DNA from 2 places in the Allorhizobium sp. nf9_anc genome. Region 2 is predicted to be linked to the other one. Evidence: predicted binding sites of a transcription regulator. Region 2 holds the regulator's gene; the other holds the start of a gene.

Region 1 (9,642 bases), 980 kb from region 2:
ACGTATTCCGGCTCGGATGTGCCGCCCATCCCGTAGTTGAGGTCGACGATCAGTCCCTTGGCCAGCCAGTCCTTGATGACGTCGGGCTCCAGCGTCTTCAGCGCTTCCGTCGTTTCCTTCAGGAGCGGCTGGAGCGGGATCTCCTGGCTTTCGACGTCAGCGGTAAAATCGATGCCGCGCACCAGCACGCGCTGCTGCAGGTTCGCCTCGATCGCCTCGCCGTCCTGGACCACGGAGAAGTCCATGAAGTTGTCGCTCTGCTCGTCGGGGACTGCCGACATGATCTCCACCGGTCCGCCGATCTTCGGCATGGGGAAGGCGACGATCGTCTTCACGGGCTTGTCCGTAGTGTTGCGGTAGAGATACTTCACCTCTACCTTTTCCGGCGAGATGTAGAGATCTTCCTTCGCCATGGTGATCTCTTCGCTGCGCGTGAACACCAGTCCACCGGCTTCAAGCGTGGCCATGGAATCATTTGCCATCGTGGACGTGGCGGCAAGCGCTTGCAAAGCGCAGGCGAGCAGAATTCTCGGCAGTGTCGTCACGGTTCAAATCCCCCGGAACCTAAAACGGAAAATGCCACCTTAGCGGTGGCATTTCGATTCTTGAACGACGCTTTCTGGGTGTTACGCGCGCGCCGGCAGAAGCGGATAGCCGACGATCACGGCGCGGGCTGCAAGCGTGGCGATCGCGGCCTTGACCAGATCGCCCGGGATGAAGGCGAGCGAGCCGAGGACCACCTTGTCGAACGGCGTGCCGGCCACGACCGAAAGCCACGGCATGCCGCAGAGATAGACGACGCCGATACCGCCGACGACGCTGGCCACGAAGAAGCCGGTCATCTGCTTGACGGCCGACTGGCCCTCGCGGACCAGCTTTTCAGCGAGGAAGCCAGTGACGAAGGCGCCAATGATCCAGCCGAAGATATAGCCGCCGGTCGGCCCCATCAGCACGTTGAGACCGCCCCGACCGCCCGAAAGCACTGGAAGTCCGACGGCGACGAGCACGACGAGCAGTGCGTAAGACAGCGCCCCGCGCTTGGCGCCGATGATGCAGCCGGCGAGCATGACGCCCATCGACTGGGCCGTGATCGGAACCGGCAGCAGCGGGATCGGCACGGGCGGAATGAAGCCGAGCACAATGATGATGGCGGTGAAGAGTGCGGCAAGCACGAGGTCTCTGGTGGTCATGAAAGGTCCCCGAAAAAGATCGCTCCGTTACTGGCCCCGAATGCCCCGCGCGTCAATCGCCTCCGCGATCCTGTCCGCATCCTTCAACGTCGAAATGATCAGCGGCCCGAGCATGCGCGACAGCTTCACCGGGATGCCCCGCGCCGCATGCGCCTCCCTCAGCGCCTCGTAACGCCCGGCAATCTCCGGTACGAAACGCAGCACCAGCCCCAGCGCGAGACCCAGATCGGCGGCTTTCATGAGGCCGAGCCGCTCCAGTGGCCGGGCGAGATCGGTGACCGCAGCCATGAAATCGGCAATCGTCGTGGACGCCGTCACGGCCGCCGCAACAAACAGGATCGCAATGAGCCTGAGCGTTGTGACCAAGGCCTCGAGCGGCGAGAGCAGCAGGAGATTGACCGCCGCCAGAAAGCCGATCGTGAACAGCACGGGCCGGAGCCGCCTGAAGCCCTCGGCCAGTCCGACACCTGTGGAAAGATAGAGCAAGCCGGTCAGCACCGTGGCGGCCCCGAGCACGACCAACTGGTCGACGAAATAGAGCGCCAGCCCAAAGGCCATCAACCCGAAAAGCTTCGGCTTCACCGGGATACGATGCAGCAGGCTTTGCCCCTCCACATGCAGGCTCGTCAGCATCCGGCGATCTCCCGGTAGCGGGCGATCGCCTCGCCTCCGTGTCCGTCGAACGCGAGCGCGCCTTGATGGAAGACCAGCACGCGGGAAAAATCCGCAACGAGCTCCAGGTCGTGGCTGATCACCACAGCCTGTTCGCCAAGCCCGTCGATCGCCGCCTTCACCCGGGCACGGTTCCTGAGATCAAGCTGATTGGTCGGCTCGTCGAAGATGACGACGTCAGGCCGGTTGACGCAGACGGAGGCGAGTGCGGCAAGCTGCAGCTCCCCGCCGGAGAGCTCATGGGGCCGCCGCGGGCCAAGATCGCTGATGCCGAAGCGGGCCAGCGCCTCATCGACCAGCCGCTCGACCTCCGCGGCATCAAGCCCCCGCGACGTCGGCCCGAGCGCCACGTCATCACGGATGACAGGCAGGATGATCTGATTGCCGGGGTTCTGGAAAATAAATCCAGTCTTCGCCCGCGCCGCCTTCTCGTCCGTCACGGTATCCAGCCCATCCAGCGTCACCGTGCCGGAGGAGGGCTTGGCGAGCCCCGCAATCAGCCGCGCGAAACTCGTCTTGCCGGAGCCATTCAGCCCGATCACGCCGACACGCGGCTCGACAAGCGACAGCGAAAGCGGCTGCAAGGCCACGCGGTCGCCGAAGCGCAGGTCTGCGTTATCGAAGCGGATGTGCAATGTGTGGGGTCTCCGAGGGCAGTTTGTGATCCTATAGACCGACGAGGATGGCGGTGCCAGAGGTCATAACTCCCACCCGCTAGCGGGGCGGGGCTGCCCTCTGCCATCAACAGCACCCGCAATCCACAACCTCCGATATTCAGCGATTGAACAAACCACGAACATGCCCTAGCCTGCCTCCATGTCGATTCCGGTCCCCAACGCCCTTGCACGAAAAATCTTCCTCGAACGGCAGGGCCTGTCCCGCTCGCCGACGAAGGCGCTCGGGCGTGAGGGGCTCTACGATCTGATCCATGACCTCGGCTTTGTTCAGGTCGACAGCATCCAGTGGGTCGAGCGGGCGCATCACCAGATCCTCTTTTCCCGCAACCAGACCTATCGCCAGTCCGATCTTGCCCATCTGGCCGAGAAGGATCGCTCACTGTTCGAGCACTGGACGCATGATGCCTCGGTCATCCCCTCGGCCTTCTTCCCCTATTGGAAGCACCGCTTCGTCCGCCGCGAGGAGCGCATTCGGCAGAACTGGGCGAGATGGCAGGGGGAGGGCTTCGATCAGGCCTTTGAAGAAACCTACGCCCGAATCCGTGACCATGGTCCGGTCATGGCGCGGGACGTGAAGGCCGAAGACCACAAGTCCGGCGGCTGGTGGAACTGGCATCCCTCGAAGACGGCACTCGAATTCCTCTGGCACACCGGCAAGCTTGCGATCGCGCGGCGCGAGGGTTTTCAGAAAGTCTATGACCTCGCTGAGCGCGTGATCCCCGCCGACCATCACGCAGCCGAAGTCGACCACGAGACCTTCGTCGACTGGGCCTGCCGGGCAGCTCTCACCCGGCTCGGTTTCGCGACATCTGGCGAGATCGCCGCCTTCTTCGACATCGTCACGCCGGATGAAGCCAAGGCCTGGGTGGCCTCCCATCGCGACGAGTTGGAAGAGCTGCAGCTCGAAACCGTCGACGGGAAACCGCGCGCCTCCTTCGCCTTCGCCGCGCAGGTTCCTGCACTGCTCGACGCCCCCGAGCCACCGGGGCGCATCCGCGTTCTCTCGCCCTTCGATCCCCTGATCCGCGACCGAAACCGCACCGAACGCCTTTTCGGCTTCTTCTACCGCATCGAGGTCTTCGTGCCCGAGCCGAAGCGCCAATACGGCTATTACGTCTTTCCGCTGCTCGAAGGTGACCGATTGATCGGCCGCATCGACATGAAGGCTGAGCGCCGAGAAGGCGTGCTGGATGTCCGCCGCGTCTGGCTTGAGCCGGGCATCAAGCCGAGCGCCGGCCGTCTGGAGAAGCTGGAGGCAGAACTCCAGCGCGTCTCCCGCTTCGCCGGCATGGAAGCCGTGCGCCTGCAGCCCGGCTGGCTCGGCTGAACAAACCCAAACACCTAAGACAGAAAGATCCGACGTGACCGACAACAGCGCCTACCGCATCGAAACCCGCGTGCCCGCCATTGATGACTACATGCGCCTGCGCCTGCAATCCGGCCTCACGCCCTTCTCCCGTGAAGCCGCCGAAAAGGGCCTGCCCAATTCCATCTTCGGCGTCAGCCTGATGCTGGGCGACGAGACGGTCGGCATGGGCCGCATCATCGGCGACGGCGGCTGCTTCTTTCAGGTGACAGACATCGCCATCCTGCCGGATCATCAGGGCAGGGGCCTCGCCAAGCAGATCATGGCAGCCCTGTCCGACTTCATCGCCACCTTGCCGAAGTCTGCCTATGTCAGCCTGATCGCCGACGTCCCCGCCAACCGCCTCTATTCGCAGTTCGGCTTCGATGAGACAGCCCCACGCTCTGTCGGCATGGCGCGTCGGGTGGTCTAGCTCCCATAAGATCGCCCTAATAATACCCAGGCTTGTAAACGCCTTCAAATGACATATATTTCCTATGTCATCTGAAGGAGCTCTAGCGTGTTGAACATCGCAGAACGCCACACCGCCCCATCCCCAGTCTCGCAAGGCTTTGCCTCCGAGGCGGACCGCAAACGGCTCTCGGCCGCAGCGCTGAAGGCGTTCCGTCGCCTCGTGGTCCAGTGGGACTTGACCAGCCAGCAAGCGGCCGCCTTGCTCGGGGTCTCCCTCAGCACCTGGGAGCGGTTGAAGCCGGAGAGTGTGACCAAAACGCTGAGCCAGGATCAAATGACCCGGATCTCGGCGCTTCTGGGCATCTACAAGGCGCTGCATCTGCTCTTCGTCGATGCCATGGCCGATCGCTGGCCGAGCCTCGAAAACTCTGGCCCGCTCTTTGATCGCCGTACCCCCGTCGCCGCCATGATCGAGGGCGGCATTCCCCACATGCTCGAGGTTCGCCGCTACGTCGACGCCGTGCGCGGGGGACTCTGAGTGCTGATCGCCGGCCTGCCGGTTTCGACGGTTGCTTATCCGCGGACCGTGCGGCTCGTTTCCACCGCGCGCCCGCGCCCGCCGGTGCTGGCCCCGCTCGCTGACACGGCCGAGGAACTGGCCGAGCTTGCCGAAATCGAGGCCGCAACCTCGACCCGCATGCAGGCACAGGCGACCGGCATTTCCGGACTGGCGGCCAACGAACTCGTCTACGATGTGCCGCATGCGCATTTCATTAATGCGAGCTTCGCCTATGCCAAGCCCCGCGAGGCTAATCGCTTCAACGGCGAGACGCGCGGTGCCTGGTATGCAGCGCTTGCGGTCGAGACCTGCCTGGCCGAAATCACCTTTCACATGACGGAGTTTCTGGCCCGAACCAGCGCCTATCAGGCTGTGGCTGACTATGCCGAGATGCTCTGCAGCGTCTCCGGCGCCTTTCTCGACCTAAGCGATGCGCCGGGACATCCGGCGCTGTCGTCGGACAAGTCTGTCGGCTATCCGCAAGGAAACCACTTGGCCCTCGAGGCAAGACGGGCAGGCCTGAACGGCATTATCTACCCTTCCGTCCGCCATCAAGGCGGCACCTGCTTCGCCATCCTCCGCCCCGCCGCCGTCCAGTCTGTCCGCCAGGGCGATGTCTGGCGGCTGAGCTGGAAGGGCAAGCCGGAGCCGATGGTCGACGGGCCGATCGGGTCTTGAGTTAGTTGGGCGACAACCGGGTCACCCCCACCCGCCGCTGCGCGTCGACCTCCCCCCTCAAGGGGGAGGTGGGTGGCCGCCGGTTGCCTTGGTGCAGGCGCAAGCGGCCACACTCCACCCTCCCCTTGAGGGGGAGGGTCGGACCGCAGGTCCGGGGTGGGGTGATCATGCGGCGGTAAACCGCCACATCACATCAATCGAGACTGAAGGCCCCGCTAAAACCTCAGACGATCTCGGTCGCAGCGATGCGAATGCCGAACCCTTCGAGGCCCACGTAATGGCGTTCGCGCGATGAGAAGAGCCGGATGGAGGTGACGCCGAGATCCTTGAGGATCTGTGCGCCCAGCCCGATTTCCAGCCATTCGCTCTCGCGGGCCTGCGCTTCCGAATGATCTTCGCGGTCATGCTTGCCGCCACGCGCGGTGGTCGAGACGCCGACACCGACGGAGCCTTCGCGCAGATAGACGATCACGCCGCGGCCCTTGTCGGCGATCCGCTTCATGATGCCATCGACCTGCCGGTTGGTGCCGAAGACGTCCTGACCGACATGCTCAAGATGCAGGCGCACCGGAATGTCTTCGCCGTCCCGGATGTCGCCGAAGACGACAGCCAGATGCTGCATCGGATCCCAGGGAAGCGAATAGGCATAGGCCATCGCCGGACCATAGGGGGTCTGCAGGTCGAACTTGGAGACGAGCTGGATCAGCGTCTCCTTGCGCTGGCGATAGGCGATGAGATCGGCGACCGACACCTGCTTCAAGCCATGCTTGACGGCGAAGTCCGCAACCTGCTGGCCACGGGTCACCGTGCCATCGTCATTGACGAGTTCGCAGATGACGCCGATCGGGGGCAGGCCGGCAAGCTTGCAGAGGTCGACGGCGGCTTCCGTGTGGCCGGAGCGCATCAGGACGCCGCCTTCGCGGGCAACCAGCGGGAAAATGTGGCCGGGGCGCACGAAATCGGCAGGGCCGACATTCGGGTTGGCCAGATTGCGCACCGTCAGCGTCCGGTCGTCTGCCGAAATGCCGGTTGTCGTGCCGTGCTTGAAATCTACCGAAACGGTGAAGGCGGTGGTGTGGGCGCTATCGTTTTCGGCCACCATCGCCGAGAGGTTCAGGCGCTTGGCCTCTTCCTTCGGCATTGGCGTGCAGACGATGCCCGAGGTGTGACGCACGATGAAGGCCATCTTGTCGGCCGTGCAGTGGACGGCAGCAACGATCAGGTCCCCTTCGTTCTCGCGGCCGTCATCGTCGGTGACGACGACGATTTCGCCGGCTTCAAAGGCGCGGATCGCCTCGACGACGCGCTTCTGGTCATAGCTCATGGGGAAGTCCTCATCTGGTCCGGCCGTTCTGGCCGCGGTCTCTCAGGATATGGTCGAGAATGGTGCAGGCGAGCATCGCCTCGCCGACGGGCACGGCGCGGATCCCAACGCAGGGGTCGTGGCGACCCTTGGTGCGCACATCGACTTCATTGCCGTCGGCATCGATCGAGCGCTTCTCGGTCAGGATCGACGAAGTCGGCTTGATGGCAAAGCGCGCGACGATCGGCTCGCCGGTCGAAATGCCGCCCAGCACGCCGCCGGCATGGTTCGACAGGAAGACGGGCTTGCCGTCCGCCCCGATCCGCATCTCGTCGGCATTTTCCTCGCCGGTAATCTCGGCTGCCTGGAAGCCGTTGCCGACTTCGACGCCCTTCACCGCATTGATCGACATCAGGCCGGCGGCGATCTCCTGGTCGAGCTTGCCATAGACGGGCGCCCCGATGCCGGCAGGTACACCCTCGGCCACGACTTCGATCACAGCGCCGACGGAGGAGCCTGCCTTGCGGATCCCGTCGAGATACTGCTCGAAGACGGGTATTATGGCTGCGTCAGGGCAGAAGAACGGGTTCTGGTCGACTTGCGCCCAATCCCAGTTGTCGCGGTTGATCTTGTGCGTGCCAATCTGCACCAGCGCGCCACGAATGGTAACGCCCGGCATGGCAAGGCGGGCCAGCGCACCGGCTGCCACGCGTGCAGCCGTCTCGCGCGCGGACGAGCGTCCGCCGCCGCGATAGTCGCGGATCCCGTATTTCAGGTCATAGGTATAGTCGGCATGGCCGGGGCGATAGCGCTTGGCAATGTCGCCGTAATCCTTGGAGCGCTGGTCGGTATTCTCGATAAAAAGCGACACAGGCGTGCCGGTCGTGATCATCGTGCCGTCTTCCTGCGGCATGACGCCGGAGAGCACTTTCACGATATCGTCTTCGCGCCGCTGGGTGACGAAGCGGGACTGGCCGGGCTTGCGCTTGTCCATGAAGACCTGCAGGTCTTCTTGGGCGAAACGGACGCCCGGAGGGCAGCCGTCGACAACAGCGCCGAGCGCCGGCCCGTGGCTTTCGCCCCAGGTGGTGACGCGGAAGAGGTGACCGAAGGTATTGTGCGACATGCGTGAGCTACCGTTCCATTCTCTCCCGCCGGAACATCGTCCGGCAGGCCTTGCCTTGGATGGCGTCACTCATAGAGCAAATCCACAATTTCTGTGAAGCGCTTTTGCGCCCGTTGCCGCCGATTTGCGACAACACTGTGTCACCACAGGCGGCATGATCCACCGCCGCGTGTGCTCAAGACGCCTTGCGCTGCGGCAGACGGTCGACGAAACGGGTGAAATCGTCAAACGAGAGCGGCTTGGCAAAGGCATAGCCCTGCAGATAGTCGCAGCCGAGCTGGCGCAGAATGCCGGCATGTTCCTGCGTTTCCACGCCTTCCGCCACGGTCTCGATGCCGAGTGAGCGGGCGATCTCGACGATGTTGCGCACGAGACTGCGTTCCTGCGGCTGCACTGTGACGGGCATGACGAGCTGACGGTCGATCTTCAGGCGCTTCGGCTTCAGCTTCAACAGGCTGACGATCGAGGTATGGCCGGTGCCGAAATCGTCGATTTCGATGTCGATGCCGAGCGCCTTGATCTTCTCGATATTCTCGGAGGCGAGCGTGTCGCTCTCGTCGAGGAAGATCGATTCCACCAGTTCGAAGCAGATCGAGCCGGGCGAAATTTGCAGGCCGCGCAACTGTTCGATGAGGTTGTCGTCGTGCAGGCGCTTCGAGGACACGTTCACAGAAATGCGCGGCACCTGCATGCCAAGCGCCGTCCAGCGCATCTGATCCTTCAGCGCCGTCTGCAGCACCAGTTCGTCGATCCGGGCCATGACGTTCAGGTCTTCGGCGACCTTCAGGAAGTTGCCGGAAGCAAGGATCCCGCGATCCGGATGGCGCCAGCGGATCAGCGCTTCGGCGCCGCAGAGCTGCATGTTCGAAGCCTCGAACTGCGGCTGGTAGTAGACGATGAACTCGTCCCGGTCGAAGCCCGCGAGGATGTCGTCGGCCATGCGCTTCTTGGCGACGATATTCGCCTGCAGATCGGGCGTAAAGAACTCGTAGCAGTTCCGGCCCTTTTCCTTGGCCTGATAAAGGGCGATGTCGGCGTTGATGAGAACCTTGCGCGCATCGGGAGAGGCACCTTGTGCCTGGGCAATGCCGATCGACACGCCGCAGCGACAGTCGAACCCTTCGAAGTCGAGCGGCTGGCGCATTTCCTCGATGATCTTGTTGGCCAGTGCCGCCAGTTCATCGACGGTGGTCTGACGACGAGCGAGAACGACGAATTCGTCACCGCCGATACGGGCGACGAGATCGCCGCGCGGCACGTGTTTCATCAGGATGCGTGAGGCATGCACGAGCATGGCGTCGCCAGCTGCATGGCCCAGCGTGTCGTTGATTTCCTTGAACCGGTCGAGGTCGAGATGCAGGAAGGCGAACTTGTTCGCCGGCCGGTCGCCATTGCGGACCAGCAGGTCGAGTTCGAGGTCGAGCTTGCGACGGTTGGCAAGCGAGGTCAGCGGATCGTGGAGCGCGTTGAACTCGATGCGGTTCTTCGCGAGCTCCAGCTCGATGTTGCGCATGTCGGTTTCCGCCTTGGCATTGCGCAGCTGCTCGGCAAGCAGCGCATCGGCGGTCACGTCGAAGGCAATCCCGATCAGCTTCTTCTTGCCGTCGCGACCGATATGCGGCTGGCCAACGGAGCGGATGTAACGGATCTCGCCATTCTGCAGGACCACGCGCTGGGT
Region 2 (9,642 bases):
TAGATCTCGCCGTTGACGGCTTCGACTGCCTTTTCGACACCCTTGCCGAGGTAGCGCGAGCCACCGTCGCGCAGCTCGACGGCTTCATGCGCGCCGGTCGAGGCGCCCGAGGGAACAGCCGCACGGCCCATGCTGCCGTCTTCGAGGTAGACGTCGACTTCGACGGTCGGGTTGCCGCGGCTGTCGAGAATCTCGCGGCCGATGATGTCGGTAATGGCGGTCATGTTCGCTCCCTGTAGACGGAAATTGGACAAGGCTCCGAAGGCCGATCACCGGGCAAGAAGCCACCGGACCCGCCTGTGAGTCATCCTCTCTTATCCGATGATCGGGAAAATACAATGACGGATAGGGAGCGGAATGAACGAAATCTAATCGATTTAAACTGCAACTGCCTACGGCGCTTCCGGTTCAACCGATTGAAGCGCCGCGGAAGGCCGATCAGGATGCCTTGGCGATCTCGTCGAAGGCGATGAGTTTTTCCAGGAGCCGGCGCATGTCTCCGATCTTCACCATGTTCGGACCATCCGAAGGCGCATTGTCCGGGTCCTGGTGAGTCTCGATGAAGAGACCGCCGACACCCACGGCGACTGCCGCCCGGGCAAGCGTCTCGACGAATTCGCGCTGGCCACCGGAGGAGCCGCCCTGCCCGCCCGGCTGCTGCACCGAGTGGGTGGCATCGAAAACAACGGGCGCGCCCATGGCGGCCATGATCGGCAGCGAGCGCATGTCGGAGACGAGCGTGTTGTAGCCGAATGAGGCGCCGCGTTCGCAGAGCAGCACATTCGGGTTGCCGGAACCGGTGATCTTGTTGAGGACGTTCTTCATGTCCCAGGGGGCGAGGAACTGGCCCTTCTTGACGTTGATCGCGCGACCGGTCTTGGCGGCAGCAACAAGCAAGTCTGTCTGGCGGCAGAGGAAAGCCGGGATCTGCAGGATGTCGACGGTCGGGGCGACCGCAGCGCACTGTTCTTCGGTGTGGATGTCAGTGAGAACCGGAACGCCGAATTCCTTCTTGATGTCGGCGAAGACTTCCATTGCCGTTTCCAGGCCAATGCCGCGCTCGGCGGACAGCGAGGTGCGGTTCGCCTTGTCGAAGGAGGACTTGTAGACGAGGCCGAGGCCGAGTTCGCGGCAGAGCTCGACGAGCTGGCCGGCGATCATGAAGGCGTGATCGCGGCTTTCCATCTGGCAGGGACCTGCGATCAGGGCGAAACGGCCCTTCTGCGAGAAGACGGCCTTGCCCGCGCCTTCACCGACCACGACTTCCGAATTGGGAGAAACGCTCATTTCAACTCCTCGAAGGCGAAGGTCACGCCTTGCCCCTTTTCCGGCGCGACAACGAGGCGCGCGCCCGTTTTGTGATAGTGGACGCCATTAGCAGCGAGGCAGGCTTCTGTCACGCCGAGATCAGCGGTGGAGATGACCACCGCTGCACCCAGGAGACCACGCTCTGAGAGGGGAAGATCCTGGCCGTAATGGGCGAAGAAGCCTTCGGGCGTCAGAACATCGACGGCCGCATTGGCGGTTTCGATCGAGAGGCCGAAGGAGTGGGCGGTGACGTCGCGCTGCTCAAGCACCATTTCCAGCAGATATTGGAAGTCGCTCGGGTTTTCCTCGACCAGAACGATCCGCTTTAAACCCGTCGACCCATTTTGATGGACAGTCAGGGCGCCGCGATCAGCGGGAAGCGGGTTCACGCGCTCACAGGCAAAGGCGAAGAAATCCGGCGCCCTCAGATCCGCTGCGAAGGCAAGTCGAAAGGCGCCTTCCGCCGTTCGACCATCAGGGAAGCGAAACTGGCGCGCGAATTCGAGCAAGGGACCGGCGCTCTGCCCCTCGGCGTGGTAATGCGCATCATCGGCTGCCGCATCATCGGTCTTGACGACGAAGGCAGAAAGCCCCTCACCGCGACGAAAGCGGAAGGCCTGGTCGCGCGCCACAAAGACATTGTTGTTGCGCTGCGCCTCCAGGCAATCCTCGCGACTTCCGACGGCGAGCGGCTCAAGATAGGTGTCGTCGGCGAAGAAGACGCAGGCGTTCTCTGTGCCGAAGGGATGGCGCGCGTCGGCGGCGACCGTGAAGCCGAGCTGGTTCAGACGGTTTCGGCCGGTCTCTAGATCGACCACGGGCAGGACGAGGTGATCGATGGCGCGCGGCGCAGACATGGGATGGGACATGACTTGTCTCTGTTTCAGAAGCTAGATTTAGGAATTGTTCGGTCGGCTTGAAAGGGCCTCGACCGCCTTGCGCAGGGCATCGATCTCCTCGCGGGTCTCACGCAGTTCCTTTAGGACCTGCTCATCGATCTTGTGGTGCAGCGCCAAGACCTCGATCTCGGCCTTCAGGTTGATCTCATAATCCTTGGCCGCCATGAAGCGATCGCGCTCCGTCTGACGGTTCTGGCTCATCATGATGATCGGCGCCTGGATGGCCGCCAGCATGGACAGAATGAGGTTCAGAAAGATGAAGGGATAGGGGTCTAGCGCGCGCGTCGAAAGAAGGACCGTGTTGAGGAATACCCAGGCGACGAGGAAGAGCATGAACCCGATGATGAAAGCCCAGGATCCGCCGACCCTCGCGATCGCATCCGCGAGACGTTGGCCGAAGGTGGCGCCGGCTAGAAAGTCCTCGCCGGCATTGGTCGAGACCGTCCGGCGTTCGCGCGCCTTGCTCAACACCTTCTTCTCGGCCGAGGTCAGGTCGGCGGTCTGCTTGCCCAATACAATCTTTTCGATGTCTTTCAGCATATCCCACTTCCCGAAAGGGTCTCACGGCATGCGAGACGTCTTTTTGGCAGCGCCGCGCGCCGATCCTGTCTTGTTGCCAAGTTTCATCTCGGGCTATCGCATTTTCTCACCGGCTCTTCACGGAAATTTATCCACTTGCGGAACACAAATGGAACATATAGTGTCTGTTCTGGATTTGTTTCACCCTAAGGGGCTCCACATATGCTGACGCGCAAGCAACAGGAACTGCTTCTCTTCATCCACGAACGGATGAAGGAATCGGGTGTCCCGCCGTCCTTCGACGAGATGAAGGATGCGCTGGACCTCGCATCGAAATCCGGCATCCATCGACTGATCACGGCTCTCGAAGAACGCGGCTTTATCCGCCGCCTGCCGAACAGGGCTCGTGCGCTCGAGGTGATCAAGCTCCCGGAAGCCTATACGCCGAGCCTGCAGCCGCGTCGCGGCTTTGCGCCTAGCGTGATCGAGGGCAGCCTCGGCAAGACGCCGCCACCAAGCCTCACCAAGCCGCCGGTGGAAGAGAGCAGCTCGTCTGTGTCGGTCCCGGTCATGGGGCGAATCGCGGCCGGTGTGCCGATCTCGGCTATCCAGAACAATACGCATGACATCACGGTGCCTGCCGAAATGATCGGCGCTGGGGATCACTACGCCCTTGAGGTCAAGGGTGATTCGATGATCGAAGCCGGCATTCTCGACGGCGATACGGTCATCATTCGCAATGCCTCGAATGCCAATCCGGGCGACATAATCGTAGCCCTCGTCGATGACGAGGAAGCAACATTGAAGCGCTTCCGCCGCCGAGGCGCCTCGATCGCGCTTGAGGCCGCGAACCCGGCTTATGAAACACGCATCTTCCCGCCGGATCGCGTCAAGATCCAGGGCAAGCTGGTGGGGCTTATTCGCCGCTATCATTGATGTCGGGTATGGGGTCCGCTAGCGGCCGTTTCATGCCGCGGCTGAATGGTTCAGGCGCTAGGTGCTCTATATCGGCCTGTCCGGTTCGCCAGTCATAAAGGCGGTGCGCGGTCCAAGGCCGCGCCGCCCCCTCGAAAGAAGTTTTGATCGCCAGGCCTTGCGGCATGTTTGCGATGCCTGAGATCTCGATAGCGCCAGTGGCCCTCAGGCTGGTCTGCGAGAAGAGAACCGCACCGGATCGGCAATAGGTTTGCCGGGTCCTCGCGGCGAGGACGACCAGATCGGCGCGGTCACACGCTGCGCCGAGAAGTTCGGAACGGTCGACCGTCATCAGTGTTTTTCCGGATATCAGCTTCAACGCGCACGCCTGACTTATGCAGACGAAGCGGCTGGTCTCGGCCGAGGTGATCAGGCGGTCGAAGATCGCTTCTGCTTCCTGTTGCTGGACATCCGTCCATGTCTCGCCCAGGCGCCAATCGGGTGACGGCGGCAATGGCCCGAGCTCAAGCATCAGAGGCGGCACGGGCTTGTCGATACCGAGGACGGGCTGCCACTGATCGAACAGGAAGGCCGACGGCCGCGTGCGGTTGGTGGCGAGGCTGGCACCTCGGTCTTCCCCTGTCCAGACGGCCACGAGGCGTGCGTCTTCGCTGATCAGCACGTCGCTTGGCTTCTCCGGCGGTGCCCACCATGTTGCAGCGACGGTAATAGCGATCAACGCCGTGCCTGCATGGCGAAGGCGCGTGCGCAGGAGCGTCAGCAGCAGCATCCCGGCGACCGTGCCGATCAGGAACGAGGCCGGCAATCGCGGGAAAACGTAGCCTCCACCCCATCCGGCCACGGTGTGTGCGACCAGCAGCACCAGTTCCAATCCCTGCCCCATCACCCAAAAGAATGGCGCATCGAGACCAAGCGGCATCATCAGCATGGCGATGAAGCCGGCGGGCATGACGACGATTGAGATCAGGGGCATTGCAGCGAGATTGGCTTCGAGGCCGTGAGTCGAGAGCCGGTGAAAGTGGGTGATGGCAAAGATCGCCGTTGCCATCCCGCCGATGAGGGAGGTCGCAAGCGTACCACCGACAAATGTGGCGCTTGCCGCTGCAATCCGCATGCCGACAGACCGCGCAGGCGGAAGGATCGCGCGCGGCCTTGCCCGCCACCCGGCATAGCCCGCGATCAATCCGGCGGTCGCCGCAAACGACATCTGGAAGCTCGGCCCCATGACGGTGGACGGTTGGACACAGAGGATGGCAACCGCCGCCAGGGCGAGATTGCGCAGGCTGATGGCGGGCCGGTCGAAAAGCACGGCCGTCAGCATGATTGCTGTCATCAGATAGGCTCGGAGCGCCGAGACCTGATAGCCGGAGATCAGAACATAGCCGGTCGTCGCGATGAGCGCGCCCACCGCCGCGATCTTCTTGATCGGATAGCGCTGGGCCAGAACAGGCACGAGGCTGAGCAGGCCACGCAAGCCGACGAAAAAGATACCGGCCGCAAGCGCCATGTTGAGACCGGAGATCGCGGTGATATGCGCAAGTCCCGAGACCCGCAGCGCCTCTGTCGCGTTCTCCGACACGGAGCGACGCTCGCCGGTGATGATCGAGGCGGCGAAGGCTCCGGGGTCTCCGGGAAGGACTTCGCGGATGCGATTCGAAATGCGGTCTCTGAGCGAAAACAAAGCCGCATCGAAGCGTGCAGCGAGGCCCACGGCATCCCCCTGCCCTCCCGGCTCCAGCTTCGGTGGGCCGAGAAAGAAACCAACAGCACCGATTCCGGCAAAGTAGCTCTGGAAGGCAAAGTCGTTGAGACCCGGCAGGGCCGGACCGGACGGGGGAGAGAGCCGCGCGCGGCCAGTAAGGCGCTCCCCGATCGCGGCCGGCACATGCTTGCTGCGGGCAAGCAGGTTCACACGTTCGGGCGGGCGCCGCACCGTTGGCTCGACCGTCTGCAGGATCCGCATAGTGTAGCGCCATTCGCCGGCTGCGCCCTGCTCCCTTCGCTCGACGATCCCGCTCACGGTTGTGACGAGCGGCTGGTCAAGGATCACAGTCGACAGTCGGCGGGTCTCCCACTCCGCCAGCAGCATCCCGATGACAGTCAGACATATGCTCCAAAGGAGGATGTGCGAGGCGGTGTGTCTGAGCGACCGCACGAGTGGGATCGAAAGCACGGTGAGGATGGAAAAAAGAACCCAAGCAGAAGGCGGGCTCTTGACGGAAAACCAGATTGCAGCGCCTGCGCCCAGGCAGACCGGCACGAAGAGGAAGAGATGCCCATGGCGAACCTCGTCCGTTGTGCACTGCCTGATATGAAGCCCAATCCGCCCCAGTCTATTGCGGCTGCGGACCACGGCTCCGGATGCTGTAGGTCGATGCGCGGGCAGCTGATCGATGGCACGCGGCAGATCCCTGCGGGCCAGCGTTTCGCCGGGCCCTGCATGCCCTACCCCCTGTCTTTCTGCCACGTCGACCATTCGGTTCGTCCGAGCGAAGCCACCCCATCCGGGCACAGGATAGGCGAAAAGCGAGAGCAATCATAGCGTGCGCGAAGGGGTGATTCTGCTGCCTATCCGGGCTTTAAACGATTAGAACCGATCGGTTCGATTGTTGCTGTTTTCGCGACGCACAATTTGCCCTTTGGATAGCTTGGCATTAACTTCGGTATCATATAGCTACATCGACACGCTTAACCGATGGCGGCTTTTTTGAGACGCCTTCCCGCCAATACCGGAGGATCAGCATGACGGACAAAAGCGCTTCTTTGAAACTCGGTGACAAGACGGTCGACCTGAGCGTCAAGGCCGGAACGATCGGCCCAGACGTTATCGACATCGCGGCCCTGTACAAGCACACGGGCACGTTCACCTACGATCCGGGCTTTACGTCCACGGCCTCCTGCGAATCCAAGATCACCTATATCGACGGCGACGAAGGCACGCTGCTGCATCGCGGTTACCCGATCGAACAGCTCGCGGAAAAGGGCGACTTCCTGGAAGTCTGCTACCTGCTTCTTTACGGCGAACTGCCGACGGCAGCCCAGAAGAAGGACTTCGATTATCGCGTCACGCACCACACCATGGTGCACGAGCAGATGAGCAAGTTCTTCTCCGGCTATCGCCGTGACGCCCATCCGATGGCGGTCATGGTCGGCACGGTCGGCGCACTCTCCGCCTTCTATCACGACTCGACCGACATCACCGATCCGCATCAGCGCATGGTCGCCTCGCTGCGCATGATCGCGAAGATGCCGACGATCGCTGCGATGGCTTACAAGTATCACATCGGCCAGCCCTTCGTTTATCCGAAGAACGATCTGGATTACGCCTCGAACTTCCTGCGCATGTGCTTTGCCGTGCCTTGCGAAGAATACCAGGTCAATCCGGTTCTGGCGCGCGCCATGGACCGCATCTTCATCCTGCATGCCGATCACGAGCAGAATGCATCGACCTCGACCGTGCGCCTCGCCGGCTCGTCGGGCGCCAATCCGTTCGCTTGCATCGCAGCCGGCATCGCCTGCCTCTGGGGCCCCGCTCATGGTGGCGCCAACGAAGCCGCCCTCAACATGCTGATGGAAATCGGCTCGGTTGACCGTATTCCGGAATATATCGCCAAGGCCAAGGACAAGAACGACCCGTTCCGTCTCATGGGCTTCGGTCACCGCGTGTACAAGAACTATGACCCGCGCGCGAAGATCATGCAGAAGACCATGTACGAGGTCCTCGAAGCGACCGGCCATGGCGATGATCCGCTGATGAAGGTGGCTCTCGAGCTCGAGAAGATCGCGCTCAACGATCCCTACTTCATCGAGAAGAAGCTCTACCCGAATGTCGACTTCTATTCGGGCATCACGCTGCGTGCGCTCGGCTTCCCCACGACCATGTTCACCGTTCTCTTCGCGCTCGCCCGCACCGTCGGCTGGATCGCACAGTGGAACGAGATGATCGAAGATCCGCAGCAGCGTATCGGCCGTCCGCGCCAGCTCTACACCGGCGCGCCGCAGCGCGACTACAAGGCGCTCTCGGAACGCTAAGACGCTTACATCGCAATCTTTGGAGAAGGCCGGCTCAGTCCGGCCTTCTTTCGTTTCAGCTGACGCCTTTGCGCTCCGGACAGTCGGATGCGATCAAACTCACCGTGATGGCTGCGCATTTCGCCGCTAAATGCCTTCATTTCCCGAAAGGTTTGTTCTAAGGAAGTCAACCTGCTTCGTCCCGGACGAAGGTTTACAATGAGGTTCATGCGTCCCGATGCTCGTCATTCTGCGAAAAGCTTCCCAAACCATCTTTGCCAAGATCTTGCTTCTGTTGCTCGTCGTTTCCTTCGGCGTGTGGGGCGTTTCGGCATCCCTGTTCAGCAACACGTCGGACACCGTTGTTGCCGTGGGTGATCAGACTGTGTCGTCCAGTGACTTTGCTTTCGCCTATCAGCGGCAGGTCTCGGACATGAGCAGCCGGTTTGGAATGCAGCTCACCACCGAGCAGGCCCGTGCCTTCGGCATCGAGTCCCAGGTGTTTTCGCAGCTTGCAGCGGGTGCTGCGCTCGACCAGCTCGCCTCGGACATGAATCTCGGTCTTTCACAGGATCGCCTTGCCCAGCTGATCGCCGATGATCCGGCGTTCAAGAATGCAGCCGGAAGCTTCGACCGGGCGCTGTTCTCGTCGCGTCTTCGCAATGCGGGCCTCAGAGAAGACGACTACATCCAGGAGCGCTCGCGTGTCGCAATCCGCAGCCAGATCGTCGACGCCACCGCAGACGGCTTCGTTGCGCCGAAGGTGCTTGTCGATGCGCTGAAGGCCTATCGCTACGAAAACCGCGACATCAACTACCTGCTGCTGACCAACGCCAATATCGAACCGGTCAAGGCGCCTGACGATGCAACGCTTGCTGCCTGGTTCGAGACGACCAAGTCGGGCTACCGCGCGCCGGAATATCGCAGCTTCAACTATGTAAAGCTGGAGCCGGCCGACATCGCCGACACGGCGTCGATCACGGACGAGCAGATCCGCGAAGACTATGAGCGCCGCAAGGCGACCTACGAGATCGCCGGCACCCGCACGATCGAACAGCTTTCCTTCGAGAACCGTGAAATGGCCGAGGCCGCCCTGCAGGAACTGCAGAACGGCACCAGCTTCGACCAGTTGGTCACTGACCAGGGCAAGACCGCCGGCGACGTGTTGCTCGGCGACTTCACCCGTGACCGTCTTCCCGATCCTGCTCTCGCCGACGCGGCCTTTGCCGTAACGGCCGAAGGCGGCACCACGGCCGTTGTCGACGGAGCGCTCGGTCCGGTCATCCTGCGCATTACCAATATCAAGGAAGGTCGCACCCAGAGCCTCGACGAGGTCCGGGAAGAAATCCGCGCGGCACTCGCCGAATCTGCCGCGATCGCCGACATCACGACGGTGCATGACCAGTTCGAAGACCTGCGCGCCGGTGGCTCGACGCTCAAGGAAGCGGCAGAGCAGCTGAAGCTCCAGTCCTCGTCCGTCACCGATATCGATCGCCGTGGTCTGGACAACCGCGAGACGGAAGTTGCCGGCATTCCGGAACGTGACAAGCTGCTGACCGAAGTGTTCCGCACCGATGTCGGCGTCGAGGCACTGCCGGTAAACCTCGGCAGCAACGGCTTCATCTGGTTCGAAGTCACCGATATCAAGGCCGAGCGTGATCGCGAGCTTTCCGAAGTGCGCGAAAAGGCCGTGACCGACTGGACGGCGGAGCAGCAGCGCATTGCGCTCGGCGCCAAGGCCGAGAGCCTGCGCAAGCGCATCGCTGACGGAGGCAAGCTGGAAGAGATTGCCACCGAACTTGGGCTTGTGGTTGAAAGCAAGGCCGGCATCACCCGCCGCAGCGATGATGCCGTTCTCGGCACGACCGCAATCACTTCCGCTTTCTCCGGCCCGCAGGGCACGGTAGCGACGGCCTCGGGTGCAGACCCGTCCACGCAGATCCTCCTGACGGTCACTGCCGTTCGCGAT

What was found. The regulator LexA, encoded in region 2, represses DNA repair genes until DNA is damaged. The targets are predictions, from matches to a motif close to TGTTCNNNNTGTGTTCNG.
Positions count from the first base shown of each region.
Region 1: a site for LexA is predicted at 2,644-2,661, ahead of AC02Y0_RS13535 (energy-coupling factor ABC transporter ATP-binding protein). Genes of this name have one in related genera too.

Region 1 is NZ_CM150481.1:2,751,533-2,761,174, reverse strand. Features, by position in the region: gene AC02Y0_RS13550 (DUF4424 domain-containing protein) at 1-545, opposite strand, end outside; gene AC02Y0_RS13545 (biotin transporter BioY) at 627-1,190, opposite strand; gene AC02Y0_RS13540 (energy-coupling factor transporter transmembrane component T family protein) at 1,218-1,823, opposite strand; gene AC02Y0_RS13535 (energy-coupling factor ABC transporter ATP-binding protein) at 1,817-2,497, opposite strand; gene AC02Y0_RS13530 (winged helix-turn-helix domain-containing protein) at 2,679-3,866, shown strand; gene AC02Y0_RS13525 (GNAT family N-acetyltransferase) at 3,958-4,317, shown strand; gene AC02Y0_RS13520 (antitoxin Xre-like helix-turn-helix domain-containing protein) at 4,405-4,836, shown strand; gene AC02Y0_RS13515 (RES family NAD+ phosphorylase) at 4,837-5,535, shown strand; gene ribB (3,4-dihydroxy-2-butanone-4-phosphate synthase) at 5,759-6,859, opposite strand; gene aroC (chorismate synthase) at 6,870-7,964, opposite strand; gene AC02Y0_RS13500 (bifunctional diguanylate cyclase/phosphodiesterase) at 8,140-9,642, opposite strand, start outside.
Region 2 is NZ_CM150481.1:1,767,792-1,777,433, forward strand. Features, by position in the region: gene eno (phosphopyruvate hydratase) at 1-224, opposite strand, end outside; gene kdsA (3-deoxy-8-phosphooctulonate synthase) at 439-1,287, opposite strand; gene AC02Y0_RS08385 (VOC family protein) at 1,284-2,177, opposite strand; gene AC02Y0_RS08390 (DUF1003 domain-containing protein) at 2,205-2,747, opposite strand; gene lexA (transcriptional repressor LexA) at 2,949-3,662, shown strand; gene AC02Y0_RS08400 (ComEC/Rec2 family competence protein) at 3,643-6,138, opposite strand; gene gltA (citrate synthase) at 6,405-7,694, shown strand; gene AC02Y0_RS08410 (peptidylprolyl isomerase) at 7,912-9,642, shown strand, end outside.